Regions from separate parts of the Arthrobacter sp. 05L44 genome, predicted to be linked through region 3. Evidence: riboswitches for the same ligand, from Rfam matches in the RefSeq annotation. Region 3 holds a riboswitch; each other region holds the start of a gene.
The links. Region 3 has a riboswitch for S-adenosylmethionine ahead of AC1DHY_RS00815 (aminotransferase class V-fold PLP-dependent enzyme). Riboswitches for the same ligand answer to the same signal wherever they lie in the genome.
Positions count from the first base shown of each region.

Region 1 (7,631 bases), 880 kb from region 3:
AGCGGCGGTTCGCCGGCAGAGGACCGGCCCGCAGGTGCGATACCGGGAGCATACGACATGCAGCCGGCAGGGCCTAGCACCGGCGCGAAATCAGCCTCCGGCAGCCCGCGGCGTCCGCCGGAAGCCATAACCGGGGCAGGCCTCACGCCGTGATGCTTGCCCGCGGTCCGGCGGCAGGCGTGCTGGCCGCCCCGGTCCGGGGGACCTTGTTGCGGCGGACCCTCTTGCCGCGGGCTTCCTGGCCGACGGCGGCCACCATGGCGAGGGCGGTAAACACGGGGTACAGGGCAACCAGCGGCAGGGCCCAAATGTGCCGCAGGTCCCGCCAGGCCCGGTTGAGTGCCAGCCCGGACAGGGTCAGGACCACCGTCACGGCCAGCCCCAGCCAGCCGATCAGCGCCCAGCCCTCGGCACTGAGCGGACTCCGCCCCGCCGCCAGCAGCAGGGCCAGGTCCGCCAGCAGGACGATCTGCAGCACGGGGGCCGCCACCACGGTCATGGCGCTGGACATAACGCAGGCACCGAAGAAGCCTTTGCGGGGGTGGCCGGTCAGATCCTTGTGCACCCTTATGGTCTGCAGCAGCCCGCGGGCGCGGCGGACCCGGTGGCGCCAGAGGGCACCGATGGTGGAGGGCGGCTCCGTGTGCACCAGGGCGCTGGGGGGCGAAACCCACCCGGTACCCGGCACGGCGGACCCGCCAGGTCAGCTCCAACACCTCAGCCATGGTGTCCCCACGGAACAGGCCGATTTCCTCAATGACCGAACGGCGGACGGCCCCGATGTTCCCGCAGACCGCGGGCAGGCAGCCGACCACGGCGACGGCTCGCCGGGCCATGCCGGTGCCGACCTGGCTGACGAATGCCAGCCTCCGGGTCTGGGCCCGGTTCAGGTTGATGGGCCGGTCAGCGCCGCAGACGGCCCCGGTCTTCTTGTCTGGGAAGCCCTGCAGCATCCTTTTGACGGTATCGCGGGTGAATATCCCGTCCGCGTCCGCGAACATCAGCACGTCCCCGGTGGCCCGCCCCAGCCCCAGGTTCAGGGCCGCCGCCTTCCCGGCGTTGGCCTGGCTCAGCACCGTAATCCGGGGATCGGCGGCGGCCAGCCCCCGCATCAGTTCGGCAGTGTTGTCGGTGGAGCCGTCGTCCACCAGCACCACCTCGTACCGGTCGTAGCGGGTCAGCTGGATGGACCGGACGCAATTCTCAATGACCGTTGCCGCGTTGAAGGCGGGGACAATGACGGACACGGTGGGCCATTCATCGAACAAGGTCGGCGCGCCCTTGCGGTGGCGCTGCACCGCGAGCACCTCAAAGCAGAGCGCCAGTAGCAGCACCAGTAGCTTCACCAGCCCGAGCACCAGGAGGGGCAGGCCTAGAACCGGCAGGAGCAGGTCCGCGGCAGGTAGAACCGCGGCCAGGGCCGTTTCACACCAGGACATCCGCGTACGCTCCGGTGCTTTGGCGGAATGACGCCGGGTTGAACGAGGGCAGGTTGAAGGACGCCAGGACTGCGTCAAGCAACTCCGGTGCGTGGCCGCTGTGGGCGCCGAACCGGGCGCTCACGTCCAGGACCACGGGAGTCCCGTCCGCGCGTCGGCGTACGTCGACCTCCATCGGGCCGGTCAGCCCCAACATGCGGACCGCAGCCATGGCAACATTGCCCACGTCAATGTCCTTCCCCGCCTCGACCCGGCGGGCGCTCACGCCCCCACAGCCCTGGGCCGGCTCCGCTTTTTCCTCCACGACGACGAACGGTGCGGCAGTGTTGTGCGCCGGCATCCCGAACACCATGGGGCCGTATTCGGTGCCGGGGATATATTCCTGCACGATCTGGCCCTCCGGCAGCCGGTGCCAGTCCACCTGGGCACTGCCGTCAACCACCAGGACCCCGCGTCCGCCGCCGGAGACCCGGGGCCAGACCACCACGGGTCCGCCCAGCGCGTCCATGGCGGCGGCGGCGCCGGCGAAGTCCCGCGGAACCCCGAAGCGGGGCACGGGAACGCCGGCGGCCTTAAGCTGCGTGGCGGTGTAGAGCTTGTCGTTGGCGATGGCCGCGGGCCCGGGGCTGCCGACGATAACGCGGACCTCCGGACCGAAGCCGGCCCGGAACGCCGCCAACTGCGGGAGTTCCTCGCTCACCGTGGGGATGATCAGGTTGACGCCCTCGGTGGCCACCAGCCGGCGGAGGGCCGAGACCATCTCCGGGTCACGCGCCTCGGGGACACGGACCACGGTGATTCCCGCGCCGGGCGGGAGCTCGCGGATGTCGGTGCCCAGGACGGGGATCCCGCGGGCCTTCAACTGCGCCGCGATGGCCCTGCCTGCGCGGCCGCCGGCGCCGGTGACCAGCACCCGGGGCTTCACTGCTTGTCCGTTCCGGAGCTCAGGAGACGGCCGGGTTCGTGGGCGCCGGCCACCGGACGCCACAGGAAAACGTAAATCGAGACCATGACAATCCAATTCCTTCGTTGAAGTTCCGGCGGCCCCTCCAGAGCATCGCCGGGCAAATTGGCGGATCAGCAACCCCGTCCGGCCAGCACCGGACTCTGGAGTGGGATTGCGCTTGCCCTGGCCCCCTGACGCCCCCGCACTTCCCGTTCCGGGACCCCTGGACTAGCTCTCCCAGTAAAGGTGAGGCCGCTATCGGATATCCCGAGTAGGGACTACCCGATTCGGCGCCGGGGCCGTGGGCCGGCCTTGCAGGTAGTACTTAGGGATAGCTCCGGGAGTACCCGGCGGCGCGGCGTGCGGTCCGCCGGGACTCGTGCCTCGTGACTCAACATGACGGCCCCGCCGCGGCGGGCGCCACGGTTGGTGCTACGTTTTTGGGGAGTAATGAGACCCGGCGCCAAGCCCTGACTTGCCGGTCGGCAACCCTCCCTTTCGCGGCGGGGTGCCTCAGGTGAATACTCGGCATATCGACCACTCGAGCTGCAAGCGTGAAAGTAAGGAGATCCGTCATGCCCGACGCATCCGTCCCCTCAGTGCCCGCCACTGAGCCCGCACCGTCCCCCGCCGCCTCTGGCCAGGCCGCGGAAGAAAAGCTGGCCTACCGGCTCTTCACCGGCCCCGACGACCGCAGCTTCTGCGAGCGCGTGTCCGCCGCCTTAGCCGAGGGGTACGTGCTGCACGGCAGCCCCTCCGCAACGTTCAACGGCAGCACCGTCATCGTGGCGCAGGCCGTCGTCCTGCCGGCCGCGATCGCAAGCGCCGACGCCGCCGTGGCCAGCGCCGTCGATGACCTCGACGGCGCCGACCTGTCCGGGGCCGACTTTGCCGGCGAGGGGCACGCATGAGCTACGCCGGAGACCTGAGCCCGCAGGACGCCTGGGCCAAGCTGGAGGCGGGCGCCGTGCTGGTGGACGTCCGCACCGAAGGAGAGTGGTCCCGGATCGGCATCCCGGTCACGGCGCCCGGCACCGGCAGGGAGCCGCTCTTTGTGCAGTGGACCCTGGCGGGCGGCGCTCCGAACCCGCAGTTCCTGGACCAGCTGCAGGGCCAGGCGCCGGCGGCCGGGACCGCCGAGTTGGTCTTCCTGTGCCGTTCCGGCGCCCGCTCCATCGCCGCGGCAACGGCGGCCGCCGCGGCCGGTTTCACTGCCTACAACGTCTTGGAGGGCTTCGAGGGCGAACCCGGCCCGACCGGGGCGCGGACCGTGAACGGCTGGAAGAACCGCGGCCTCCCGACCAACCTGGAAAGCACCCCGTGAGCTTTAATCCCGACGCGCAGGACTGGAGCGCGGAAACCCAGGCCGTCCGTGGCGGGCTGGTCCGCACCGGGTTCCAGGAAACCACCGAGCCGATCTTCCTGAACTCCGGGTTCGTCTACGAATCTGCCGCCGCGGCAGAGCGCGCCTTTACCGGTGAAGACGAACGGTTCGTCTACTCCCGCTACGGCAACCCCTCCGTGGCCACCTTCCAAGAACGGCTCCGGCTGCTCGAAGGCACCGAGGCCTGCTTCGCGACGGCGTCGGGCATGTCCGCGGTGTTCACCGCGCTCGGCGCCCTGCTGGGGGCCGGCGACCGCGTCGTCGCAGCGCGTTCGCTGTTCGGATCCTGCTTTGTGATCCTCAACGAGATTCTGCCGCGCTGGGGTGTGGAGACCGTCTTCGTGGACGGCCCTGACCTGGAGCAGTGGCGGGCGGCGCTGGCCGAGCCCACGACGGCGGTGTTCTTCGAATCGCCGTCGAACCCCATGCAGGAAATCGTGGACATCGCCGCGGTGAGCGAGCTCGCGCACGCCGCCGGCGCCACCGTGGTGGTGGACAACGTATTCGCCACCCCGCTGTTGCAGCGGTGCGGGGAACTCGGAGCGGACGTTGTGGTGTACTCCGGCACCAAACACATCGACGGACAGGGCCGGGTGCTGGGCGGTGCCATCCTGGGTACCAAAGAGTTCATCGAGGGCCCGGTCAAACAGCTGATGCGCCACACCGGGCCGGCCCTGTCCGCCTTCAACGCCTGGGTGCTGAGCAAGGGCCTAGAGACAATGGCCCTGCGGGTGAACCACTCCTCCGCCTCCGCGCTGCGGCTGGCCGAATGGCTGGAGGCCCAGCCCGCCGTGAGCTGGGTGAAGTACCCCCTGCTGGCCTCCCACCCGCAGTACGAGCTGGCCGCCCGGCAGATGAAAGCCGGCGGCACTGTGCTGACCCTGGAGCTTGCGCCCTCGCCGGGGCGTTCGGCCAAGGACGCGGCGTTCGCGCTGCTGGACGCGCTGCGGATCATCGACATCTCCAACAACCTCGGCGATTCGAAGTCGCTGATCACTCATCCGGCCACCACAACACACCGCGCCATGGGCCCCGACGGGCGGGCAGCGATCGGGCTGAGCGACGGCGTGGTGCGGCTGTCGGTGGGCCTGGAGGACGTTGAGGACCTGATCGGCGACCTGGAGCAGGCGCTCAAGCAGGTGTAGCCCCGCACGCCGTCACTTCGACGGCCCGCTCGACGACGGCGGACATTCCGCGGGCATTGAACTGTTCGCGCTGCAGCTGGGAGCCGGTGCCCTCGGCCAGCAACCGGGTGATGCCCCGGCGGACCAGCTCCAGTTCGCCCTGCTCGGCCAGCACCGGCGCCACGAAGTCCACCAGCGCGTGCACCACCTCGGCTGCGGGGGCGGGGGTGAAGGTGCCAAAGTCCAGCAGTTCCCCGCGGAGCCCGCAGTTGCTGGCCTGCCATGCGGCCATCCGCAGCAGCAGGGTCGGCACCGGGGCGGGGTCCACGCCGTCGTCCCATTCGCGGGATGCCGTCTCGACCAGCGCCCGCACCAGCACGGCTATCAGGGCGGCGTCCTCCGCCCGCAGGCACACATCGGCGACCCGGATTTCGACGGTGGGATGGTGCCGGCACAGCCGTGAATCGAAGTAGACCATCCCCTCATCCATCAGCACCCCGGTCTCGACCAGCCGGTTCACCACCCTGCGGTAGACGGGGAGGCTGCCAAAGATCATGGTGGGCCCGGACCCCGGCCAGCGGTTCCACGCCTGGGTGCGGTAACTCTCGAACCCTGTCTCGGCCCCGTTCCAGTAGGGCGAATTGGCGCTGAGCGCGATCAGGACGGCGAGTTTGTCCCGGATCCGGTCGATCACGGCCACCGCCTCCTCCGGCGACTTCACCAGGGTGTGGACGTGGAGGCCGCAGGTCAGCTGGTTGCGGACCGTGCGTCCGAACCGCTCCTGCATGGTCACGTACCGCTGCTTCGGTGTCAGGTGACTCGAGGAGGCCAGCGGCGAGGTTGCCAGGGCCGCCACCCGGGCGCCGTGCCGGCGGGCGGCGGCGTCCGCTGCCGACCGGGAGCGCCGGATCTCGCGCAGGAGGCTGGTGTGGTCCGCGCAGGGCGGGGTCTGGATTTCGAGCTGTTCGAGCTTGAGCTCGAAACTGAAGCCGGAGTCATCGTGCCGGGTGTCGGCGGGGTCGACGCCGGGCTTCAGGTCGCGCAGCACGGTGTCAGCAAGCGCCAGCGGAACCCCGGTGGCGGGGTCCACGATCAGCAGTTCCTCCTCGACGCCAAAGGTGCGCATGCAACCATTGTGCGCCAGCACCTGCCCTAGACCGCTACCTGTTGTTTCGCGGGAGCGCGGTATCAGTCCTGGAAGTACTCGACCTTGGCGCCGATGGTGTTGAGCCGCTCGGCCAGGTCCTCGTACCCGCGTTCGATCACGTAGATGTTGCGCAGTTCGGACACACCCCGCGCTGCGAGCATGGCCAGCAGCAGGCAGGCGGCCGGGCGCAGGGCCGGCGGGCAGCCGACTTCCGCGGCCCGCCACTTGGTGGGTCCGTTGACGTAGATCCGGTGCGGATCCAGGAGCTGGACCTGCGCGCCGAGCTTGTTCAGTTCGGTCAGGTAGATGGCCCGGTTCTCGTAGACCCAGTCGTGGATCATGGTCTGGCCCTGCGCGTTCGCGGCGATCACGGCGAAGAAGGGCAGGTTGTCGATGTTCAGGCCGGGGAAGGGCATCGGGTGGATTTTGTCCTCCGGCGCTTTGAGCTCCGAGGGCTTGGTGGTGACGTCCACCAGCCGGGTGCGGCCGTTGCGGGCCACGTATTCGGCCGAGACCTCCAGTTGCTGGCCCATCTGCTCGAGGGTGGCCAGCTCGATTTCCATAAACTCGATCGGCACCCGGCGGATGGTGACCTCGGAGTTGGTCACGATTCCGGCGGTGATCAGGCTCATCGCCTCGATCGGGTCCTCGGACGGGAAGTACTCGATGTCGACGTCGATTGAGGGGCGTCCGACGATCTTCAGCGTGGTGGTGCCGACGCCGTCGATCTCCACGCCCAGCATCTGCAGGTAGAAGCAGAGGTCCTGGACCATGTAGTTCGGGCTGGCGTTGCGGATGATGGTGGTGCCGCGGCGGTGGGCGGCTGCCATGATTGCGTTTTCTGTCACGGTGTCGCCGCGTTCGCTCAGCACGAAGGAACGGTCATGCCCGTCCGACGGCGGCGCCTGGACACTGTAGAAACCGGACTTCGCCTCGACGGACAGATCGAACTGCCGCAGGGCCTGCATGTGCGGCTCCACGGTGCGGGTGCCGAGGTCGCAGCCGCCGGCGTACGGCAGCCGGTATTCGGTGGATTCATCCAGCAGCGGGCCCAGCAGCATAATGACGCTGCGGGTTCGGCGGGCGGCCTCGACGTCCATCGCGTCGAGGTCCAGGACGGCCGGGCGCCGGATCTGCAGGTCGTTGTCGTTGAGCCAGGTGCATTCGACGCCGATGCTGGTGAGCACCTCGACGATCCGGTTGACCTCCTCGATCCGGGCCAGCCGGCGCAGGACGGTGGTGCCGCGGTTGATCAGGCTCGCGCACAGCAGGGCGACGCCGGCGTTCTTGCTGCTGTTGACGTCCACGGCGCCGGAGAGCGTACGGCCGCCTTCCACCCGGAGGTGGGTCATCTGCGGCCGGCCCACTTTGACGATCGCCCGGCCAAAGATGGTCTCGAGCCGCTGGATCATTTTCAGGCTCAGGTTCTGCTTGCCCTGCTCCATCCGGGCGATGGCGCTCTGGCTGGTTCCCAGCTCGGCGGCCAGCTGTCCCTGGGTCCAGCCCTTCTCGCCGCGGGCATTCCGAAGGACGGCGCCGACGTATTCAGCAGTCTGTTGAGTCATATTCAATAAATATCACGGATGAGCTA
Region 1 is NZ_JBFTNS010000001.1:1,051,954-1,059,584, forward strand. It holds gene AC1DHY_RS04915 (glycosyltransferase family 2 protein) at 143-688, opposite strand; partial or broken gene AC1DHY_RS04920 (glycosyltransferase family 2 protein) at 717-1,439, opposite strand; gene AC1DHY_RS04925 (ATP-grasp domain-containing protein) at 1,426-2,364, opposite strand; SAM riboswitch class IV at 2,832-2,946, shown strand; gene AC1DHY_RS04930 (DUF1737 domain-containing protein) at 2,961-3,296, shown strand; gene AC1DHY_RS04935 (rhodanese-like domain-containing protein) at 3,293-3,709, shown strand; gene AC1DHY_RS04940 (O-succinylhomoserine sulfhydrylase) at 3,706-4,914, shown strand; gene AC1DHY_RS04945 (glutamate--cysteine ligase) at 4,901-6,019, opposite strand; gene AC1DHY_RS04950 (UDP-N-acetylglucosamine 1-carboxyvinyltransferase) at 6,082-7,605, opposite strand.
Region 1: another riboswitch for S-adenosylmethionine. It lies ahead of AC1DHY_RS04930 (DUF1737 domain-containing protein); the one in region 3 lies ahead of AC1DHY_RS00815 (aminotransferase class V-fold PLP-dependent enzyme).

Region 2 (7,631 bases), on a different contig from region 3:
TGCCCGGGTCCACAACGTCTATGCCGCCTCCGAATTCAGCCCCATCGCGCTGGACTGTCCCGCCGGCTGGCTGCATGTCAACAGCGACTGGGTGATCCTGGAACCGGTGGACAGAGACTACCGGCCCACGCCGCCGGGGGAGGCCTCCCACACGGTGCTGCTGACCAACCTCGCCAACCGCGTCCAGCCGCTGATCCGCTACGACCTCGGCGACTCGGTGGTCGCCAGGCCCGGCCCCTGCAGCTGCGGCAACCCGCTGCCCGCCATCCGGGTGGCCGGCCGGCGCGACGACGTCCTGCACTTCGCGGATGCCGGCGGCCGCACGGTCAGCGTCCTGCCGCTGGCCATCACCACCCCTATCGATGATGCCCCGGGTGTGCACCGCTGCCAGCTGGTGCAGACCGGTCCGGAGTCCCTCCGGGTGCGGCTGCTGCTCGAACCGGGTGCCGCGCCGGAGCCGGTGTGGCAGGATGTCACGGCGAAGCTTGCCGCGTTCCTGGCTGGCCAGGGCCTGCCCGACGTGGCGCTGGTCCAGGCGGACGAGCCGCCGGAGCAGCACGGGCCAAGCGGAAAGTTCCACCAGGTCATCGGGCTGAAAACCGCCGTCGTGCCTAAAAGACCATCGGGGGAGCGTCCAGCACGGTCTCATCCACCCGGCGGTCCTCCCACTGGCTGAACGGCTTGTCGAGCTCGTACTTGCCCGCCCCGGTGCGCAGCAGGGTCCTGATCTCGGCGTTGTCCGGGTTGTTCAAGGACTCGAAGTACTCCACTGACCAGTGGAACCAGCGCATGCAGAACAGCCGCATGGTCAGGCCGTGGGTGACGAACAGGGCGTTCGGCGCGTACGTGGGCTTGGACCAGTGCCGGTACAGCGTCTCCATGAACGAGGAGATCCGGTCGTAGACGTCCGAGCCGGATTCACCCTCCCGGAACCGGTAGAAGAAGTGCCCGTACGCGTTGCGGAGCTCTTTCTGGTCCTCGATGTCGCCGGCGATCTGGAAGTTGGCCCAGTCCTGCTCCCGCAGCCGCGGCTCCTCGATCACGCGTTCCACCAGGGAACCGAGGCGCAGCGCCTCCAGGGTCTGGTAGGCCCGCAGGTAGGGGGAGACGTAGACGCAGACCTTCTGCCCGTCCAGCTGGTGCCGCAGCTGCCCGCCCGCAGCCACTGCCTGCTCCACGCCGAGCTCGGTCAGCGGGATCCGGTAATCGGGCACCCGGTTATAGATCGAGGTGTCGGCGTTGGCGGCAGACTGGCCATGCCGGATCATGATGATTTTCCCGGGCGCACTCACAGGCCTAGCATAGGCGCGTGCAGCCAACTCCCGGCAACGGCAGGCAAGATAGGAGCATGTTGGTTCCCTCCCGCCGCCGGCTGCGGCTCGAAGTCTGGATTGTCCTGGGCCTGTCCCTGGGGCAGTCGGCGGTGTACTCGGTGGTGCAGCTGCTGGACAAGCTGACCCGGGCGCCGCTGGCCCAGGGCACATCCACGCTGAACCGGTCGCAGAGCAGCCGGGAATATTTCGACCTCACGTATCAGCTCCTGGACATCATCTTCGCCCTGGTGCCGGTTGCCCTGGTGATCTATTTCCTGACCGAGCTCCGGCCAACGGTCGCGGCCGCCGGGGCCGGGAGCACCGGCACGTCGGCGTTCCGGAAGCTGGGCTTCAATTTCGCCCGCCCGGGCAAGGACCTGCTGCACGGCATCGGGCTCTTCGCCCTCATCGGCGTCCCGTCGCTGGGGCTCTACGCCGCCGGCCGGGCTTTGGGCATTACGACGGCGATCATCCCCAGCGCGCTCGACTCCTACTGGTGGACCGTGCCGGTCCTGATCCTCTCCGCGATCCGGCACGGCATCGTGGAGGAAGTGATTGTGGTGGGGTACCTGCTGGACCGGTTCGGAAAGTTCGGCTGGAGTATGCCGCTGGCCATCTTCGCCAGCTCCATGCTCCGCGGCAGCTACCACCTGTACCAGGGCTTCGGCCCCTTCATTGGCAACGCGGTCATGGGCGTCATATTCGCCCTCATCTACACGCGGACACGGCGGGTAATGCCGCTCGTGATCGCCCACGCGCTGCTCGACATCGTCGCATTCGTCGGGTTCAGCCTCTTCGGGAAAGCCATCGGCCTGGGCTGAGTCAGCAGGGTCACCCCGCCGGGGTTCCGGCCTGTGGGCGGAAAATGTCTTATTTCGACACAGGACTCATCAGGACAGGGCCCCAGTCCGTAACATTGGAGCTATTCCAGGCTTCGGCTTGCTAAATACGCTGCAAAGGACTAGGTCATCTTGTCGCTTGAATCATTGCCCATTTTGGATTTCTCGCTTCTGGCTGCGGGCCCCGAAGAGGCCGCACGGTTCCGGAACGATTTGCGCGATGCCATGCGCGAGGTCGGCTTCATCTACCTCTCCGGCCACGGCGTCCCCCAGGAACTCACCGATGCCATGCTGGACGTCTCCCGGCGCTTCTTTGCCCTCCCCGAGGACCAGAAGCTCGCCATCGAGAACGTCCACAGCCCGCAGTTCCGCGGCTACACCCGCGTGGGCGGCGAGATCACCGACGGCGCCGTCGACTGGCGCGAGCAGATCGACATCGGCGTTGAGCGCGACGCCGTGGAGCCCGGGCCCGGCGTCGCCGACTACTGGCGGCTGGAGGGGCCCAACCTGTGGCCCGACGGACTGCCCGACATGCAGGAGGTTGTGACCGAATGGACCGATCGCCTGAGTGAAATTTCGCTTTCCCTGCTCCGGGCCCTCGCCGTCTCGCTCGGAGCGCCCGAGGACACCTTCGACGCCGCATTTGCCGCGCGGGCCTTCCCGCTGCTGAAGATAGTGCGGTACCCGGGGGAGTCCGATCCGGAGCCCAAGCAGGGTGTGGGATCCCACCGCGACGGCGGGGTCCTGACCCTGCTCCTGGTCGAGCCCGGGAAGGGCGGCCTGCAGGTCGAATACCAGGGCAGATGGATCGACGCGCCCCAGGTGCCCGGCACGTTCGTCGTCAACATCGGCGAGATGCTCGAGCTGGCCACCAACGGGTACCTCAAGGCCACGCTGCACCGGGTGATTTCGCCCCTGCGCGGCACCGACCGGATCTCCCTGCCGTTCTTCTATAACCCGGCCCTGGACGCCACCATGCCCCGGCTGGCCGTCAGCCCGGAATTCCAGGCCCAGGCCCGCGGACTGTCCGTGGACCCCACCAACAGTCCGATCCTGGAGACCTATGGTGACAACGCCCTCCGCTACCGGCTGCGGGCACACCCCAACGTGGTGGAAGTGCACCACCCGGACCTGCTGAAGGCCTGAGACGGGACCAGCAGACGGGACCAGCGGCTTAAAGGAATTCGGCCGCCGGCGGTGGGTGGCATCATTGGCACCCGCTGCTGGCGGCCGAAGTGTAGGGGAAACCGTCAGATAGTGACGGCGCCGGAATCCGTTTCGAACGTGACGGAGAGGATCCCAGGCGTCCCGTGCGGGGCCAGCCAGTTCACGTCCACGTCCTCCAGCGGCTTGCCCACCGGTTCACCCAGCCACTCGGTGACCCGCTCGGCCGAACCCGCGATGGTGAGCGCAGACATCTTGACGCTGCTCTCGTAGGCGTTGGACGGGTGCAGCGCGGGATCGCCTTCCCACTTGAGCATGTAGGGCACCTGCGGGTCGGCGATCAGGCCGAGGATGCCGATCTGCTTCCAGACCAGTTCCCGTCCGTCAGGGAACTTGCGGTTGCCGTTGACGGCCGCGCGGCCCAGGCGTTCCTCGAACGGGCCGAGGTCGTCGACCTCGACGCACCAGCCCATCCAGCCCCCGCCGGCCGCCGAGCGTGCCCGGACGGCCTGGCCGAAGGGTGCCTTGTCCGACGCCGGGTGGTCCAGGACCTCCACGACCTCAAGGTACTTGTGCCCGGCGAGCGGAATGATCATGTTGCGGGTCCCGAACCGGGGGTGGACTCCGCCCTTGACGGCCTCGACCCCAAGGGCCGAAGCGATACGTTCGGTGGTGGCAGCCAGGCCATCCTGTTCACAGGCGTAAGAGACGTGATCCATGCGCATGCCATCATCTTGGCACTTTGTGATGGAGCTCTCAGCTTAGGGTGTCCTAACCCAGGTGGGATGTCCTTTTCCGAGCCCTGCGCACGCCGTCGTTCTTCATTTTCGTCACAAACCTATCCTGCCGCCGGGACCGCTTCCTAGACTGAATCCAGGTCATGAGCGCCAGCATCAAGCCCCGGCTTGCTGGCCGGCAACCCTCCAAACGCGGCGGGGTGCCCCGGGTGAAGACCTGGCCCACCGGCGCCCGCCGGCGGGCAAGCGCGGCTGCCAGCGCCGTCCCGGCCCCGAGGCCGGAGTCGGGCTGCGCCCGTAACAAGGAGCACTCCGATGTCCAACGCCTGGTCCTTTGAAACCCGCCAGATCCACGCCGGCCAGGAGCCGGACGCTGCCACCGGCGCCCGGTCACTGCCTATCTACCAGACGACGTCGTTCGTCTTCCCCAGCGCCGAAAGCGCCGCCAACCGCTTCGCGCTCGCCGAACTCGCGCCCATCTACACCCGGATCGGGAACCCCACCCAGGACGCCGTCGAACAGCGGGTGGCCAGCCTGGAAGGCGGCCTTGGGGCGCTCCTGCTCAGTTCCGGCCAGGCCGCCGAGACCTTCGCGATCCTCAACATCGCCGAGGCAGGCGACCACGTGGTGGCCAGTCCCAGCCTGTACGGCGGAACTTACAACCTGCTGGCCCACTCGCTGAAGAAGTTCGGCATCGAAGTAACCTTCGTCGAGGACCCCGACAATCTGGACCAGTGGCGGGACGCCGTGCGGCCGAATACCAAACTGTTCTTCGGCGAGGTGGTCTCCAACCCCCGCCAGGACGTGCTGGACATCGAGGGTATCGCGGACGTGGCCCACCAGGCCGGCGTCCCGCTGATCGTGGACAACACGCTTTCCACGCCGTACCTGATCCGTCCGATCGAATGGGGTGCCGACATTGTGGTCCACTCGGCCACCAAGTACCTCGGCGGTCACGGTGCGGCGATCGCTGGCGTGATCGTCGACTCCGGCAACTTCGACTTCGGCAAGGACCCGGACCGCTATCCGGGCTTCAACACCCCGGATCCCACTTACAACGGCCTCGTCTACGCCCGGGACCTGGGGGCGGACGGGGCACTGGGCGCGAACCTGTCCTATATCCTCAAGGCCCGCGTCCAGCTGCTGCGCGATCTCGGCTCCGCCGTCTCGCCGTTCAACGCCTTCCTGATCGCCCAGGGCATCGAAACCCTGAGCCTGCGCGTGGAGCGGCATGTCGCCAACGCCACCCGCGTGGCCGAATGGCTGGAGGCCAGGGACGACGTCGAATCCGTCGCCTACGCCGGGCTGCCGTCCAGCCCCTGGTTCGAGCGCGGCCGCAAGTACGGGCCGAAGGGAACCGGCGCCGTCGTCGCCTTCAACCTCGCCGGGGGAGCGGAGGCCGGCAAGCGGTTCGTCGATGCCCTGGAACTGCACTCCCACGTGGCGAACATCGGTGACGTGCGTTCCCTGGTCATCCACCCGGCGTCGACCACCCACAGCCAGCTCTCGCCGGAGCAGCAGGCGGTGGCCGGCGTCAATCCCGGGCTGGTCCGGCTCTCGGTGGGCCTCGAGCACATCGACGACATCCTCGCCGACCTCGACGCCGGTTTCCGGGCCGCGAAGGACGCCTGAGGGGCGGCGGCGCCGGGGTCTGGCTGTCACACAGCCGTCACAATCTTCGCGCTGGCGCCGCCGGCTTTCGTAGAATCAAGGCAGGTCATGAGTGCCAGTGACAGCCCCGGCTTGCTGGCCGGCAACCCTCCTTCTGCGGCGGGGTGCCCCGGGTGAAGACCTGGCCTGCCGGTCAGCTGACGGCGGGCAAGCGCGAAGTTAGGTCCTCACATGACGATTGCCGTCACCCGCACGAGTGTACCCGAAAACCAATCCTCCGCCAGCGCTGTACCGGCCGGCGCTGACCCGGATGGCACTGTCCCGGATGGCACTGTGCAGCTCGTGCAGGTGGGGTCGCTGGTCCTTGAATCCGGGGCCACCCTTCCCGACGTCACCCTCGCCTACGAATCGTGGGGGACGCTCAATGCGGACGCATCCAATGCGGTGCTGATCCAGCACGCCCTCACCGGCGACACCCATGTCACCCGCGGCGCCGGGGCCGAACCGGGGTGGTGGGAGCAGCTGGCCGGCCCCGGGGCGCCGGTGGACACGGACAAGTACTTCGTCGTCTCCATCAACATCCTCGGCGGCTGCTACGGCTCCACCGGGCCCTCCACCGCCGCGCCGGACGGGCGGCCCTGGGGCTCGCGGTTTCCGCTGGTCACCCTCCGGGACAGCACAGCGGCCGAGGCCCGGCTCGCCGACGCTCTCGGGATCGACAGCTGGTACGCCGTGCTGGGCGGTTCGCTCGGCGGTGCCAGGGCACTCGAATGGGCGGTCAGCTACCCGGAACGGGTGCGTCGGTGCGCCGTGATTTCCGTCGGTGCCAGCAGCACCGCCGAGCAGATCGCTTTCGCTCAGGCCCAGACCCTGGCCATCCGGCAGGACCCCAACTTCAAGGGCGGGGACTACTACGGCGGTCCGGAGCCCGACGCCGGCCTGGCGCTGGCCCGGCGGATCGCGCACATCACCTACCGCTCCGCGGCCGAGCTCGACGGGCGCTTCGGGCGGAACGCCCAGGCCGCCGAGGCCCCGCTCGGCGCAGGGTCGCTGGCTGGCCGCGGCCGCTACCAGGTTGAGAGCTACCTGGACCACCAGGGCAACAAGCTGGTGCGCCGCTTCGACGCCAACAGCTATATCGCCATCACGGAGGCGCTGATGAGCCACGACGTCACCCGCGGCCGGGGAAGCCTGGAGCAGGCCGTTTCCCGCGCCACGGCAGCCTTCTTCGTGGCCGCCGTGGACTCGGACCGGCTGTACTTCCCGGCCCAGTCCCGGGAACTCGCCGAGGCCCTGCCGGGGGACGTGCCGCTGCATGTCATCGAGGCCCCGATCGGCCACGACGGCTTCCTGACCGAGATCGGCCAGCTCGGGGACCGGCTCCGGAGCGACTTCTTCGCGTAGCCCACCCTTCAGCGTGTGCATTTTTGCAGACGCCCTCTGCGCGATTAGTTGTTGAGCCTGCCGCGTTCCGGGACCATACTCGTGGAGAATGACGCCGTGTGTCCCAACTCACACACGCGTTGTCAACTTAATGGTCCACAGGGTGTCGAAGATGACGCCGAAGGAGTTCGCATGAGTACGGAAAACGCCGCCGCACGGCGCGCAGAGGAACCGGACGTCAAGACGTCCGGGCTAAAGAAGGTCGTCACCGCCTCAATGGCAGGGACGGTGGTGGAGTGGTATGAGTTCTTCCTCTACGCCTCCGCCGCCACCCTGGTGTTCGGCAAGATGTTCTTCCCCAACTCCGGGTCGGATCTGGACGGCATTCTCGCCGCCTTCCTGACCTACGCGGTGGGCTTCGTGGCCCGCCCCATCGGTGGCATCGTCTTTGGCCACTTCGGTGACAAGTTCGGCCGCAAGCAGCTGCTGCAGCTGAGCATCGTCCTGGTCGGCGTCTCGACCTTCCTCATGGGCTGCCTGCCCAGCTTCGCGCAGATCGGCTACTGGGCACCGGCCCTCCTGGT
Region 2 is NZ_JBFTNS010000008.1:19,107-26,737, forward strand. It holds gene AC1DHY_RS13770 (phenylacetate--CoA ligase family protein) at 1-676, shown strand, start outside; gene AC1DHY_RS13775 (histidine phosphatase family protein) at 612-1,268, opposite strand; gene AC1DHY_RS13780 (CPBP family intramembrane glutamic endopeptidase) at 1,349-2,134, shown strand; gene AC1DHY_RS13785 (isopenicillin N synthase family dioxygenase) at 2,285-3,298, shown strand; gene AC1DHY_RS13790 (VOC family protein) at 3,403-4,041, opposite strand; SAM riboswitch class IV at 4,193-4,308, shown strand; gene AC1DHY_RS13795 (bifunctional o-acetylhomoserine/o-acetylserine sulfhydrylase) at 4,369-5,685, shown strand; SAM riboswitch class IV at 5,769-5,884, shown strand; gene metX (homoserine O-acetyltransferase MetX) at 5,896-7,068, shown strand; gene AC1DHY_RS13805 (MFS transporter) at 7,240-7,631, shown strand, end outside.
Region 2: another riboswitch for S-adenosylmethionine. It lies ahead of AC1DHY_RS13795 (bifunctional o-acetylhomoserine/o-acetylserine sulfhydrylase); the one in region 3 lies ahead of AC1DHY_RS00815 (aminotransferase class V-fold PLP-dependent enzyme).

Region 3 (7,631 bases):
ACCTACTCCCCCAGTGCCGGAACCATCTACCCGCGGCTCGCCAAGCTGGAGGACGAAGGGCTCGTGGCCACCCACACCGAAGGCCGGCGCACCAACTACAGCATCACCGCTGCCGGCCTGGTGGAACTGGACCGGCGGCGCGGGGAGCTGGCCACGGTGGAGGACGACATTTCCGCCTCCGTCCGGCGCCTCGCGGACAAGCTGCGCCAGGACATCCGGGTCAACATGCAGGGGCTCCGCGCGGACCTGGCAGCCACGGCGGAAGCCGCCCGCTCCACCGCCCGCAACGCCGCGTCCCCCGCCACGGCGCGTTACTCCAAGGAAAGCGACGGCAGGCTGAGGGAGGCCGAAATGCTGGTGCAGTCCTTCCGGGACGATATCCGGGTGGAACTGCGCCGGCATGCCGGCGCCAAGCCCGTCACCCCCGTCACCCTGGAGACCGTCAAGACGGTCCTCGACCAGGCCCGGATTTCCATCCGGAACTCACTGGGCGATTGAGCCGGCCCTACCCCTGTCTCGGTTCGCGGCGGCCCCGCTGATGTGGGAGACTTGAGGGCAGCTCTTTTGAGTACCAAGATTAAGGAGGCCAGCTATGAGCAAGCGTGCACGTAAACGTCGTGACCGTAAGCGTGGCGGCGCGAACCACGGTAAGCGCCCCAACACCTAAGCCACGGCTAGGATAGACAGCTTTAAGCAGAAGACCCCGGGAACCTCACGGTTCCCGGGGTCTTTCGCTTTGTGGCGGCGCGTCCGCGCCGGTACTTACGCTCCGGCGTCGGCCTCGACCGGACGGACCGAGTGGATCCGGTCCAGGATGGAGTTCTTGAGGTTCTCCGGCGCGGCCTCCGTGCAGGAGCGTTTGACCATAACGCGGATGACGCATTCGAGGTCGTACTGCTCGTGGCACTCCGGGCACTGGTCCAGATGGTCCTTGATCTCGGCGATGTCGTCGCGCGTCAGGGCACCGTCGAGGTACTCGTAGATGCGCTGCATCCGAGTGTCGTCGCAGTCGCCCAATCCCTGGCAGTCGCTCATTTCCCGTTCTCCTGATTGTTGCTCGCGGCCGCCGAGGCGGGATCGCCCGCGGCCCTGAATCCCCGCTCTGCCGCATAGTCGGCCAGCATGTCCCGCAACATCCGCCGGCCGCGGTGCAGCCTGGACATAACGGTCCCGATCGGGGTGTTCATGATGTCTGAAATTTCCTTGTACGCGAACCCTTCGACGTCGGCGAAGTAGACAGCCAGCCTGAACTCTTCCGGAATGGACTGCAGGGCCCGCTTCACGTCCGAATCCGGCAGGTGGTCCAGCGCTTCAGCCTCGGCGGAACGCAACCCCGTCGAGGTGTGCGACTCCGCGCGGGCCAGCTGCCAGTCCTCGATGGTGTCCGAGTTGGACTGCAGCGGTTCGCGCTGCCGCTTCCGGTACAGGTTGATGTACGTGTTGGTAAGGATCCGGTACAGCCACGCTTTGAGGTTGGTGCCGGGCTTGTACTGGTGGAACGCGGAGAAAGCTTTGGTGTACGCCTCCTGCACGAGGTCCTCGGCGTCGGCCGGATTACGGGCCATTCGCATGGCCGCCGAATACAGCTGGTCGACATACTGCATCGCGTCGCGCTCAAAGCGGACGCGGCGTTCCTCCGAAGTCTCGGCGGACGTGTCCAGCGGCTGGCCGGTGCCGTCGGCCGCCACGGTTTCCGTGGCTGTGCGTTCAGCGGCTGCTGCGTCGTCTTTTCCGGCTACTTCGTGCGTGGCCGCTACGGCCGGATCCATGGTGCTCATTGCGTTCAAGTCTACTGTCACCTTCCGGCGGGTGCCTGAAGCTCCCGTCAGGGCAACGCCCCACGGTTCCTCCAAGGCTGCGTCCTGCACCCGGAATTCCTTTACCAGAACCAAACTTCCGCCTTTCTGCACCGCATCCGCACCGGACAGCCGCAGACCGGACAACGGCCCGCTGCCCTGGGTTTGCCTGTACGTTTTTGCCCCTGTTTTTCGGTCCCCTTCTCCGCGGAGACCTGTCAAGCACAACTGCACACAACGGGCAAATATTCCGCAAAAGTGCAAGACTAGAACCGGTTCTCCCGCAGAGCGTCCGCGGTTCATCCATCCAGGAGGAAATTCATGTCCTTTGTCCGCTTTCTCGCCCGCCCCATGCTCGCCTCCAGCTTCGTCCTCGCAGGCATGGACAAGCTCCGGAATGCGGATGACACTGCGGCACAGCTGTCTCCCCTCCTCCGCCGCGCCGCCGACACCCTGCCGTTCCAGACCAACGAGCTCGTTCTGGCCCGCGTTATTGGCGGCTCCCAGGTGGGCGCCGGCGTCCTCTTCGCCCTGGGAAAGTCAGCCCGCCTCGCCGCCACCGTCCTCGCCGTGATCTCGGCCCTGAACGGCTTTGTTGAATGGCGCAGCGCGGACATCTCCTCCAAGGAAGGCCGCAACGCCCGGCGCAAGCAGCTGCTGAAGAACGTGTCGCTGACCGGCGGAGTACTGCTGGCCGCCGTTGACACCGCGGGCAAGCCGAGCCTGGCCTGGCGCGCCGAGCACCTCGCCGCCGACGCGCGGAAGACCACGGCCCACCTCGCCGCCGACGCACGGAAGACCACCGGCAAGAAGCTGAAGAAGGCTGACAAGGCACTCCGCAAGGCCGTCGACAACACCGTCGGAGCCTAAGACTGAAATGACCGGCACCACACCCTCCGCAGCTGCCATTTCCTCCCCGGCCGGCGGCGGTCCGCACTGGCGCGCGCCGTTCGCGGACGGCCCCGTCGATGCCACTGTCACGGTTCCCGGCTCGAAATCCCTGACCAACCGGTACCTGGTCCTGGCCGCCCTCGCGGACGGTGTCTGCAGGCTGCGGGCTCCGCTGCATTCCCGGGACTCAGCCCTGATGATCGAGGCACTGCGGCAGCTGGGGGCCACGATCACGGAAGTCCCCGGCGACGGCGCCTTCGGCCCTGACCTGGAGATCACCCCGATCAGCGCGGGCGCTGCCGGCTCCGACGCCGCCGTCGACTGCGGCCTGGCCGGGACGGTGATGCGATTTGTTCCGCCCGTCGCGGCCCTGCGCCGCGGGACCACCGTGTTCGACGGCGACCCGCATGCCCGCAAGCGCCCGATGGGCACCATCATCGAGGCCCTGGCCGGACTCGGTGTAGCGGTAAGCGCGCCCGACGGCGGTCCCGCGTCATCGCTGCCCTTCGCGGTCCGCGGCACCGGGGAAGTCCGCGGCGGCCACCTCGTGATCGACGCCAGCGCGTCCTCCCAGTTTGTCTCGGCCCTGCTGCTCACCGGAGCCAGGTTCGAGGAGGGCCTGCACCTGGAGCACGTCGGCAAGCCGGTTCCCAGCCTGGACCACATCAGCATGACGGTCACGGCGCTCCGCGGAGTCGGCGTGGCCGTCGATGATTCCGTGCCGAACCACTGGATTGTCTCCCCCGGACCCATCCGCGCCTTCGACCAGCGCATCGAACAGGACCTCTCCAATGCGGGACCGTTCCTGGCTGCTGCCCTGGCCACCCGCGGCACCGTCCGGATTCCCAACTGGCCCGCCGGGACCACCCAGGTGGGTGACCTCTGGCGCGAGATCCTGGCCGCCATGGGCGCCACCGTTTCCCTCGACGACGGGACCCTGACTGTCACCGGCGGCGCCGAGATCACCGGCGGTGACTTCGACGAGACCAGCGAACTAGCCCCGACTGTTGCCGCCCTGTGCGCCCTGGCCACCGGCCCGTCCCGGCTCACCGGCATCGCCCACCTGCGCGGCCACGAGACGGACCGGCTCGCCGCTTTGGTCGCCGAAATCAACCGCCTGGGCGGCGACGCCGAGGAAACCGCCGACGGCCTCATCATCCGGCCGGCCACCCTGCATGGCGGCGTGGTGCACAGTTACGCTGACCACCGGATGGCCACCGCCGGAGCCATCCTTGGACTCGCCGTCCCTGGTGTGGAGGTGGAGGACATCGCCACCACGGCTAAGACGATGCCGGACTTCCCGCAGCTATGGGCGGCGATGCTCGGCGGGGCAGCCGCACAACAGACGACCGCACAGACGGCCCCGGTAGTGCAGGACAGCGCAGAGAAGGACACCACCGGTGGCACGCAGCACTGACTCCTGGGACGAATCGGACGTCCGGATCCGCCCCAACAAAAAGGGCTCGAGGCCCCGCACCAAGGACCGGCCCAGCCACGACGACGCCGTGACCGGCCGCATCATCACCGTGGACCGCGGACGCTACACCGCCGTCGTCGACGAAGGCAGCAGCGGCGAACGGAAGATCATTGCCGCCCGGGCCCGGGAACTGCGCCGCAATCCCGTGGTGGCCGGCGACTTCGTCTCCCTGGTCGGTGACGTCAGCGGTGAGGCCGACACGCTGGCCCGCCTGGTCAAAATCCAGGACCGCCGGACCCTGCTGCGGCGCAGCGCCGACGACACGGACCCAATCGAACGCGCCGTCGTCGCCAATGCCGACCAGCTGGTGGTGGTGGTCGCCGCCGCCAACCCGGAGCCCCGCACCGGGTTCATCGACCGTGCCCTCGTGGCGGCCTACGACGCCGGCATCGAACCGCTGCTCCTGGTCACCAAAGCGGACGTCAAGGACCCCGCCGAGCTGCTCGCCAACTATCAGCACCTCGACTTCCCCGTCATCATTTCCAAGACGGCCGACTCGGCCGCCTCGGGCATCGACGCCCGCTCGGACGACGGCCTGTCCGCCCGGCTGGACAAGAACGCGGTCTCGCAGCTGCGCGGGTACCTCGACGGCAAGGTCACCGTCATGCTGGGCCATTCCGGCGTCGGCAAATCCACCATGGTCAACGCGCTCACAGGGGCCGAACGTGCCACCGGCGGCGTCAACGCCGTGACCGGACGCGGCCGCCACACCTCCTCCTCCGCCCTGGCGCTGAAGGTCAACGACGCGCCCGCCGGCAGCTGGATCATCGACACCCCCGGCATCCGTTCCTTCGGCCTGGCCCACGTGGACCCGGACCGGATCCTGCGTTCGTTCCCCGACCTGGAGCCGGGCACCGCGGACTGCGAACGGGGCTGCAAGCACGACGCCACCGCCGTTAACTGCGGCGTGGACGCCTGGGTGCAGGGCGGCCACGCCGGACCGTCCGGCCCTGCGCGCCTTGCCTCCCTGCGCCGGCTCCTCGGCACGGATCCGCGCATGGAAGCACAGGAAACCAAGGAGCTGGGCAGCGTCTCCTAACAGGGTCCGCCCGGCCGGCAGCGACGTGGCCTCCCGGTCCCGGGAGCTTTTTGACGGTAGCTTGGAGGCATGAGCCAACCCGCTTCGAGCTACAACGATGACCTGCGCCTCGCCCATGTACTGGCAGATTCCGTAGATTCCCAGACCATGAGCCGCTTCAAGGCGCTCGACCTTCGGATCGAAACGAAGCCGGACCTCACCCCCGTCACTGACGCCGACAAGTCCGCCGAGGAAGCCATCCGCGGCCAGCTGTCCCGCTCCCGGCCGCGCGACGCGGTCCTGGGCGAGGAGTTCGGCAGCTCCGGCCACGGCTCCCGCCGCTGGATCATCGACCCCATCGACGGAACCAAGAACTTCGTCCGCGGCGTCCCCGTCTGGGCCACCCTGATCGCCCTCGTGGACGAGGGCGAGCCGGTGGTCGGCGTCGTCAGCGCCCCGGCCCTGGGCAAGCGCTGGTGGGCTGCCAAGGGCGCCGGCGCCTACATGGGCCGGTCCCTGGCCGCCGCCACCCGGCTTAAAGTCTCCAACGTCTCGCGCCTCGAAGACGCCTCGCTGTCCTACTCGAGCCTGGGCGGCTGGAAGCAGCGCGGCAATCTCGACGAATTCCTCGGCCTCACCGAGGAAGTCTGGCGCACCCGCGCATACGGCGACTTCTGGTCTTACTGCCTGGTGGCCGAGGGTGCCGTGGACATCGCCTGCGAACCCGAGCTCAACCTTTACGACATGGCGGCGCTGGTCCCGATCGTGACCGAGGCCGGCGGGCGATTCACCTCCCTCGAAGGCGAGGATGGCCCGTTCGGCGGGAACGCGCTCGCAACGAACTCCATCCTGCATTCGGAAGTCCTCAAGCGCCTTAACCCCGGCCTCGACGACCTCCTCTAGCCCGCTCCGCGGCAGGCAGCCGTAACACAACGCTTCACATTCCGGACCTCCCTTTCCCGGGCGGCACGCCATGTCCTAGGCTCGAACCAGGTCACGAGTGCCAGCGCTAAACCCCGGTTTGCTGGCCGGCAACCCTCCATTCGCGGCGGGGTGCCCCGGGTGACGACCTGGCCGGTCCGGAGCGGACCCGGCAAGCGCGGATCCCCTGTGAGCGGGGTCCTTTCAAGCGAGGTCCCATGACGACTGCCACCATTTCCACCCACCCCACCTCTTCCGCCGGCGCCCAGGAGCCGGCCGACACACGGTTCAACGCCGCCCGCAGGCCGCTGTCCGCCGTGTCCGGCGCCGAAATCCAAGCGCCGCTGATTCAGGGCGGCCACGTCCGCTACGCCAACCTGGACTACGGCGCATCGGCGCCGGCCCTGTCCGTGGTCTCCGCCTACCTCAACGAGATCCTGCCGTACTACGCCAGCGTCCACCGCGGCGCAGGCTACGCCTCGCAGCTCAGCACCTCGGTCTACGAAAACGCCCGGAACATTGTCCGAGGCTTTGTGGGCGGCCGTGCGGACGACTCGGTGATCTTCACCCGGAACACCACCGACTCCCTGAATCTCCTGGCCGGTTGCCTCCCGGCGGTTGACGGACGCCCTACGGGCGAGGTGCTCTACCTCGACATCGAACACCACGCCAACCTGCTGCCCTGGCAGAACGTCCCGCACCGCAGTGTGGTCGCGGCCCCCACCCTGGCCGGCACCGTGGCGCGGCTCCGCCAGGAACTCGCCCGCGGCGGGGTGAGCCTGCTCGCCGTCACCGGCGCGTCCAACGTCACCGGCGAGATCCTGCCCATCGGCGAGCTCGCCGCCCTGGCGCACGAGTTCGGCGCCCGGATCGCCGTCGACGCCGCCCAACTGGCCCCGCACCGCAGGATCAACATCAGCGCGGACGACGTCGACTACCTCGCGTTCTCCGGCCACAAGCTCTACGCCCCGTTCGGCGCCGGGGTGCTGGTGGGCCGCCCGGACTGGCTCGACGCCGGAACCCCGCACCTGGCCGGAGGCGGCGCCGTGCGGGACGCGAGGCTCGACTCCGTCAGCTGGACCACGGGACCGGCGCGCCACGAGGGCGGCTCCCCGAACGTGCTGGGGGCCGCTGCCCTGGCCCGGGCCAGCCAGGTCATCGAGGCGCTCGACGACGCGCAGTGGCACGCCCACGAAGACGCCATCCGGTCCTTCCTGGTGGAGGGACTGCAACGGATCGACGGCGTGAGCGTCCACCACATTTTCGAGGACACCGCCGCCGGTAACGGGCCCGGGACGATCGGCGTGGTCAACTTCTCCGTGGCCGGGTACGACGCCGGCCTGGTCGCCGCCTACCTCTCAGCGGAGCATGGCATCGGCCTGCGCGACGGCCGGTTCTGCGCCCACCCGCTGCTGAAACGGCTGGGCCTGCCGGCCGGGTCACTCCGTGCCAGTTTTGGCCTCGGGTCCCGCCTCGACGACGCCCAGCGGCTCCTGGCCGGGCTGCAGGAGCTCCGGCGCAACGGGCT
Region 3 is NZ_JBFTNS010000001.1:170,929-178,559, forward strand. It holds gene AC1DHY_RS00775 (PadR family transcriptional regulator) at 1-498, shown strand, start outside; gene AC1DHY_RS00780 (50S ribosomal protein bL37) at 593-667, shown strand; gene rsrA (mycothiol system anti-sigma-R factor) at 763-1,035, opposite strand; gene AC1DHY_RS00790 (sigma-70 family RNA polymerase sigma factor) at 1,032-1,778, opposite strand; gene AC1DHY_RS00795 (DoxX family protein) at 2,118-2,666, shown strand; gene aroA (3-phosphoshikimate 1-carboxyvinyltransferase) at 2,674-4,104, shown strand; gene rsgA (ribosome small subunit-dependent GTPase A) at 4,088-5,203, shown strand; gene hisN (histidinol-phosphatase) at 5,273-6,085, shown strand; SAM riboswitch class IV at 6,175-6,288, shown strand; gene AC1DHY_RS00815 (aminotransferase class V-fold PLP-dependent enzyme) at 6,322-7,631, shown strand, end outside.

Region 4 (7,631 bases), on a different contig from region 3:
TCCGCGGTGATGATGAACTTCGCCAGGACGCCGGGGTGCCACATGCCCGGGTGCACGGCCGAGATCACCTTGAGCCGTTCGGTCGCGGCGAGCAGGGCGAGGCTGAACGAGGTCGCCTCATGCTGCTTGTCCGCGCCGTAGGAGGCTGCGTAGCGCGTCTGGGTGAGGGCGTATTCAAAGCCGGAGTCCTCGGCGATCCGGGCGAGCTTCTTGTTGTAGTCGAAGTCCCAGCCGGTGCGTTGTTCGATGGTGGAGACCACCAGGCCGCCGGACACGTTCGGGACCCAGTAGGCGAACTTGAGCGGTTCGGAGAGACGGGCGACGCTGCTGATGTCAGTCATGAGGTTCCTAACTTCTGGGGTGTGGCGGGGATGCTGTTGCGGTCACGGAGGGCGGCCTGGATGCCGGCGATCGACGGTTCGTTCTGCAGCGACGTGGTGTCGCCGAGCTCGGTGCCCTCGAAGAGCTGCGTCAGCAGCCGGCGCATGATCTTGCCGCTGCGGGTCTTGGGGACATCGGGCACAACGACGACGTCTCGCGGCTTTGCGATCGGCCCGATCGCCTTCGCCACATGCGCCTTCAAATCGGCGGTGATTCCCTCCGTGAACGCTAAGCGGCGGGAGGGGATCGCTGCCGACTCGCGGAGGACCACGTATGCGACGATGGCGTGCCCGGTTTTGGCGTCGGCGACCGGGCAGACGCCGGCTTCCACCACGTCCGGGTGGGACACGAGGGCCGATTCGATTTCGATGGTGGAGAGCAGATGGCCGGAAACGTTCAGGGTGTCGTCCACCCGCCCGAGGATCCAGATGTCGCCGTCGTCGTCGTACTTGGCACCGTCTCCGGCGAGGAACCAGCCCTGCTGCGCGTACTGGCGCCAGTACGAGTCGTAGTAGCGGGCCGGATTGCCCCACACGGTCCGGGCGATCGCCGGGCCGGGGGAGTCCACCACAATAAAGCCCTGCACGCCCGGCGGAACCGTGGCGCCGGCGTCGTCGACGATCCGGGTGCTCACGCCGGGCAGCGGGCGGGCCGCGCAGCCGGGTTTGAACGAGGAGTCGGTCGGGGCGGGCGAGAGGATGGTGGCGCCGGTCTCGGACTGCCACCAGGTGTCCACCACGGGGGCGGTTCCGGCGCCGATGTTGGCCCGGAACCAGCGCCAAGCCTCGGGGTTTATCGCCTCGCCCACCGTGCCGAGGAGGCGGATCGAGGAGAGGTCGTACGTGTCCGGGACACCCTCGGGGAACCAGCCCATCAGGGACCGGACCAGGGTGGGCGCGGTGTAGTACTGCGTCACCCCGTAGCGTTCGATGATTTCAAAGTGCCGGCCCGGGTGCGGGGTGTTGGGGGTGCCCTCGAAGATCACCTGCGTGGCGCCGTTGGAGAGCGGGCCGTAGAGCTCGTAGGTATGCGCCGTAACCCAGGCCAGGTCCGCCGTGCACCAGTGGACATCCCGGTCGCGGAGGGCAGGGTCCGGGTTGCTGAAGAGGTGCTCGAAACTCCAGGACGCCTGGGTGAGGTAGCCCCCGGAGGTGTGGACCAGGCCCTTCGGCTTCCCGGTGGTCCCCGAGGTGTACATGATGAACAGCGGCGTCTCGGCGTCGAAGGCCTCGGCGGTGTGGGCATCCGACGCGGCGCCGACGGCGTCGTGCCACCAGACGTCGCGGCCCGCGGTCATCGGGACCGTGTCCAGCTCACCGGCCGGGGTGGTCCGGTTGACCACCAGGACGTGTTCGATCGCGTTCGTGCCGGCGACGGCGGCGTCCGCGTTGGCCTTAACCGGGACGGCAGCTCCCCGCCGGAACTGGCCGTCGGTGGTGACCAGCAGCTTGGCGCCGGTGTCCTCCACCCGGAACCTCAGGGCCTCCGCGGAGAACCCGCCGAAGACCAGGGAATGGATGGCACCGATGCGGGCCACTGCCAGGGTGATGATCACGGTCTCGGGGATCACGGGCAGGTAGATGACCACCCGGTCGCCCTTGGCGATGCCGAGGTCCAGCAGGGCATTGGCAGCCTTGGCCACCTCGCGCTGCAACTCGGCGTACGTGACAGTGCGGCGGTCGCCGGGCTCGCCCTCAAAGAACAGGGCCACCTTGTCCCCGCGTCCCGCCGCTACATGGCGGTCGACGCAGTTGTAGGCGACGTTGAGCTTGCCGCCGTCGAACCAGCTGATCTCCGGGCCGTGGCCGGCCGCGGGATCGGCCGGGACCCGGCGGTAGGCGGTGTGCCAGGGTTTGGTTTCGCCGGCGGCCGGCTGAGCCCAGTCGAGACGGAGCGCCTGGGTTTCCCAGAACGCCACAGAATCCGGCTCGGGCGTGGCCGCCGCGCCCGCGCCCGGGACCCGGACGGGAGCGGGCAGGGTGGACGTGGTTTCAGGGGTCATGTGCAGCACTCCATCGGTCCTGGCAGTAGCACCCTCGCCGTGGCGGGGGTTGCTGCGGCTTCATAGGTCCAGGTCCCTCAGCCGCTCGGGATGGTCACTACCTACTAGAACCGAGATGCACGATTCTGCAAAATCCAGCCACACGTTGCTGTAATATTCACTGGCGCTCCTGATGTGGTATCAAAATCAGTCATTTATTCGACAATCGTGCGCGCCGGGCGCAGGAGTAGGGTTAATGCATGGTCCACGTTAACGATCCGGCAGTCATTGAGCGCCTTATGCGAACCAAGGGCACGTGGGCGGTGGTGGGCCTGACCACCAATGAATGGCGGTCGGCCTTTGAGGTCTCCTTGTACGTCCGCGACCGTATGGGCATGGACATCATCCCCGTCAACCTCCCGGGCGACGACGTCCACGGGGAAACTGGGTACCGGTCCCTGGCGGAGATCCCCGCCGCGAAACACCCGATCGACGTCGTGGACTGCTTCGTCAACTCCGGGAAGGTGGGCGCCGTCATTGATGAGGCCATCGCCATCGGCGCCAAGGCCGTCTGGCTGCAGCTGGGCGTCTTCGATGACGCCGCGGTTTCACGCGCCACGGCCGCCGGACTGGACGTCGTGGTCAACGAGTGCCCCGCCCGGCTGGGGTGGCGGATAGGCCTCTAGCGGCGCACCCAGCACCTGCCGCACGGCGCAACGGGAGTCGGTTACAAAATGTGACCGACTTTTTCCGTATTCGCCGCCTGCCGTGTGAGATGGACTCGTAACCATCCCGAGCGGCTGAGAGATCTGGCTCTGTGACGCCGCAGCAACCCCCTCATTGAGGACGGTGCTACCGCCAGGACCGATGGAGAAGGCGCCGTCTTCCGCTCGGATTTGCGGCCCACGCGGCTTGAATCCCGGAAGCAGCGCTTTCCCGGCATACGCCAGGAGACCGCATATGAGTACTGAAACCCGCCCGCAGAAAATGACCGGGAAGGTGGCCGTTGCCAGCTTCATCGGCACCACCATCGAGGGGTACGACTTCGTCCTGTACGGCCTGGCCGCAGCGACCGTCTTCGGCCCGCTGTTCTTCGCCCCGGCCGCCCCGCTCGTGGGCACCATCGCAGCCTTCGCCACCTACGCCGTCGGCTTCGTCGCGCGGCCGATCGGCGGCGTGCTGGGCGGGCACTACGGCGACAGGATCGGCCGGAAGAGCGTGCTCGTGGCGTCCCTGCTCCTGACCGGGCTCGCGACCACGGCCATCGGGCTCCTGCCCACCTACGCCCAGCTCGGCTGGGTGGCGCCGGCGCTCCTGCTCCTGCTGCGCGTGGTCCAGGGCATCGGCTACGGGGCCGAATGGGCCGGCGCGGCCCTTATGACCGTCGAGCACGCGGCGCCGAAGAAGCGCGGACTGACCTCCAGCGCCACCCAGCTGGGCCCCACCTCCGGGATGCTCCTGGCCACCGGCGTCCTGCTGGTCCTGGAAAACTCCCTGAGCGACGAGCAGTTCCTGGCGTGGGGCTGGCGCGTCCCGTTCGTCGCGAGCCTCCTGCTGGTGGCCGTGGGCCTGGTCATCCGGCTCTCGGTCGAGGACAGCCCGGAGTTCAAGCACGTCCAGACGGTCCAGACCGTCGCGGCCCGCCCCGTGGTGGAGAGCTTCAAAACCCACCCCCGCCAGATCCTGCTGACCACCGGCCTCCGCATCGCCCAGAACGCGTTCTACTACGTGTACACCGTGTTCATCCTGACGTACCTGACCCAGGTGCCCGGCACGGACCGGAACACCGGCCTGACCGCCGTCCTGGTCGCCTCCGCGCTGGGCCTTGTCACCGTGCCGCTATGGGGCGCCCTGTCCGACCGGTTCGGCCGCCGCTCGGTCTATCTCTTCGGCGCCGTGGCCAGTGCTGCGGCGATCATCCCGTTCTTCTGGCTCCTGGACACCGGCAACATCCTGCTGATCATCCTCGGCGTCGTCGTCGGCCTCAACATCGGCCACGACGCCATGTACGGCCCGCAGGCGGCGTTCTTCTCCGAGCTGTTCAGCACCCGCGTCCGGTTCAGCGGCGTCTCCATCGGCTACCAGATCGGTTCCGTGCTCGGCGGCGGCCTGGCGCCGCTGGTGGCGACGGCCCTGCTGGCGGCCGGCGGCGGAAACCCGGTCTGGGTAGTCGTTTACTTCCTGGCGGTCTCCGCGATCACCATCGTCGCGACCCTGAAATCCCCGGAAACGAAGGACCGCGCCCTCGGAGCGACCGAACTGCCGGCCGAGGCACCCGCCGCCGCCGTACCCGCAGACCGGGAACCCGCCGTCGTGCGCTGACGACAGCCGCCGCGAACCCACATTGCCTGATTCACTTTGCACGGAAAGGGGCCCTATGGCCACCGTCGATACCGCACACTCCGAGGGACGTCCAAGGCTGCTGCTGAGCGCCTTCGTTATGAACACCACCAGCCACATTATGGGCGGCCAATGGCGGCACCCGGCGGCGCAGCAGCACCGCTTCAACGAACTGGAGCTGTGGACCGGCCTGGCCCGGCAGCTGGAGGACGCCAAATTCGACGTGATGTTCTTCGCGGACGTGGTGGGGCTCTACGGCAACGACGACGGCGGCTGGGCCGGGCATTTGCGCCGCGGCATGCAGGTCCCGGCGAACGATCCCCTGATCCTCCTCGGCGCCCTCGCCGCGACCACACGCCACCTCGGCCTGGCCGCGACGTCGTCGGTGGTCCAGAGCCACCCGTTCCAGTTCGCCCGGCAGATCTCCACCCTGGACCACCTTTCCCAGGGCCGTGCGGCGTGGAACATCGTGACCAGCGCGGCCGAAAACGCCCACCGGAACTTCGGCGACGGCCTCGTCGCGCACGATGACCGCTACGCCTGGGCCGACGAATACGTGTCCGCCGCGTACAAACTGTGGGAAGGGTCCTGGGACGACGGCGCGCTGGTGCAGGACAAGGAAAACGGCATCCACGCCGATCCGGACAAGGTCCACAAGATCTACCACCGCGGCGACCGGTACTCGATCGACGGGCCGCACCTGTCCGCGCCGTCGCCGCAGCGCACGCCCGTGCTGTTCCAGGCCGGGAGCTCCGGCCGCGGGCAGCAGTTCTGCGCCGCCCACGCCGAAGCCACGTTTATGCTCTCCCCGAACCCGGCCGCCGCGGCCGAGTACACGGCCTCGGTCCGGCAGCAGGCCGTGGCCGCCGGCCGGCTCGCCGGGGACGTGAAGTTCTTCCAAGGGCTGCACTTCATCGTCGGCAGCACCGAGGCCGAAGCCGCGCGCAAGGCAGCGGACCTGGACGAGTACCTGGATTCCGGCGCGCTGATCGCCCACATCGGCGGCGGGGCCGGCGTGGACCTCGGCGGCCTGGACCTCGACACCCCGCTGGGTGAATTCCACACGGAAGGCACCCAGGGGCACCTGGACAGCCTGCGCAAGTCCGTTCCGGGCGGCAACCCGACGCTGCGGGACGTCGCGAATTTCCGCAGCCGGGCGCACCGGGTCCTCGGCACCCCGGAACAGATCGTGGACCGCCTCGAGGAGTGGCAGGACGCCGGGGTGGACGGGATCAACATCATCAACCAGCTGATTCCTGACTCCTACACCGACTTCATCGAACAGGTCATGCCGGAGCTGCGCCGCCGCGGCCTCGCCCAGGAGGAGTACGCCGAGGGCACGCTCCGCGAAAAACTGTTCGGTACCGGGGGGAACGGCGCCGCCCTCAACGACCGGCACCCGGCCCGCAGCTACCGCGGCGCCTTCACGGCCAGCTCGGCAACGGCCGAGCAGGCCCAGACCCTGGAGGCCGCACGATGAGCGAGGCAGTGACAACCACCGGCACCTCGGCGGATACCTTTGCAGGCGTTTCTGCCGAGGCCGCATACGAGAAGCTGGCGCAGCGTTTCCGGCCCGTCTTCGCCCGCATCGCAGAGGGCGCCCTGGCCCGGGAGCAGGACCGTGTCCTGCCGTTTGAGCAGGTCCGCTGGCTGAACGCCGAGGGCTTCGGGCGGCTGCGGGTGCCGGTTGAACACGGCGGCGACGGGATCGGCTTTGAGCCGTTCTTCCGGTTGCTCATCGAATTGGCGGAAGCGGATTCCTCCGTGGCCCACCTGTACCGCTCCCACTTCGCGTTCGTCGAGACGGTCGGCCTGGAGTCGGCCGCGTTCCGGGAGCGCTGGTACCCGAAAGTGGTGGCCGGCCAGATCTTCGGGAACGCGGCCACGGAAAAGTCCGGAAACGCCCTGGGGACGACCGGGACCACACTGACGCCGCACGGCGGGGACTGGCTGCTCAACGGCCGGAAGTTCTACACCACGGGGACCATTTTTGCCGAGTGGATTGCCGTGATGGCCAGCACCGAAGGAGTGGAGGGCCGGCAGTACGCCGTAGTCAGCACCACCCAGCCGGGCGTCGAAATCCTGGACGACTGGGACGGGTTCGGCCAACAGCTCACCGGAACCGGCACCACCATCTTCCGGGACGCGCTCGTTCCTGACGCCAACATCATCCGGCGCTCCGAATCCACCACCCACGAGCCCGCCTTCTTCCAACTTGTCCTGCTCGCCGTCATGGCCGGCATCGGCCGGGCGGCGCTGGCGGACGCCCGAGCGCTGGTCCGGGACCGCAAACGCACGTTCAATACCGGCTCCGGAGAGCTCTTCCGCAGCGACCCGCTGATCCTGCAGCTCGTGGGACAGCTCTCCGCCAAGGTCTTCGCCGCCGAATCAGTGGTGCTGGCCGCAGCCCGGGAACTCGACGCCGGCGCCGATCCGGAGCTTGAGCTGACCCCGGACCAGCGCTACGTCCGCGGCGAAATCGCCGTCGAGAAAGCCCAGCTGCTGGTGCCCGAACTGGTCCAGTCCGCGGCCCAGCAGCTCTTCGACGTGACCGGAGCCTCCGCCACGTCGAGGTCGAAGTCGCTGGACCGGCACTGGCGCAACGCCCGGACCGTCGCCACCCACAACCCGGCCGTGTTCAAGGCCCGCACGGTGGGCGACTACGAGGTCAACGGCACCACTCCGGAGGGGCTGCACAGCATCGGCGATGCCCGCACGGCAGGGTCCGGCGGGTAAGGGTCGTACCCGGCGGATAGGCTCGGTGTATGGACGTAGCCACCCTCCGCGGGATCTGTCTGGGGTTTCCCGGCGCCTTTGAGGATTTCCCCTTCGGCCCCGAGACCTCGGTATTCAAGGTGCGGGCCGCGGTGTCCGGCGGCGCCCGGCATGAGGCAAAGATGTTCGCGGCCTCCACCATGGACCCGGACGA
Region 4 is NZ_JBFTNS010000003.1:258,107-265,737, forward strand. It holds gene sfnG (dimethylsulfone monooxygenase SfnG) at 1-341, opposite strand, end outside; gene acs (acetate--CoA ligase) at 338-2,383, opposite strand; SAM riboswitch class I at 2,391-2,480, opposite strand; gene AC1DHY_RS09995 (CoA-binding protein) at 2,623-3,048, shown strand; SAM riboswitch class I at 3,147-3,236, shown strand; gene AC1DHY_RS10000 (MFS transporter) at 3,323-4,684, shown strand; gene AC1DHY_RS10005 (LLM class flavin-dependent oxidoreductase) at 4,740-6,182, shown strand; gene AC1DHY_RS10010 (acyl-CoA dehydrogenase family protein) at 6,179-7,438, shown strand; gene AC1DHY_RS10015 (MmcQ/YjbR family DNA-binding protein) at 7,468-7,631, shown strand, end outside.
Region 4: another riboswitch for S-adenosylmethionine. It lies ahead of acs (acetate--CoA ligase); the one in region 3 lies ahead of AC1DHY_RS00815 (aminotransferase class V-fold PLP-dependent enzyme).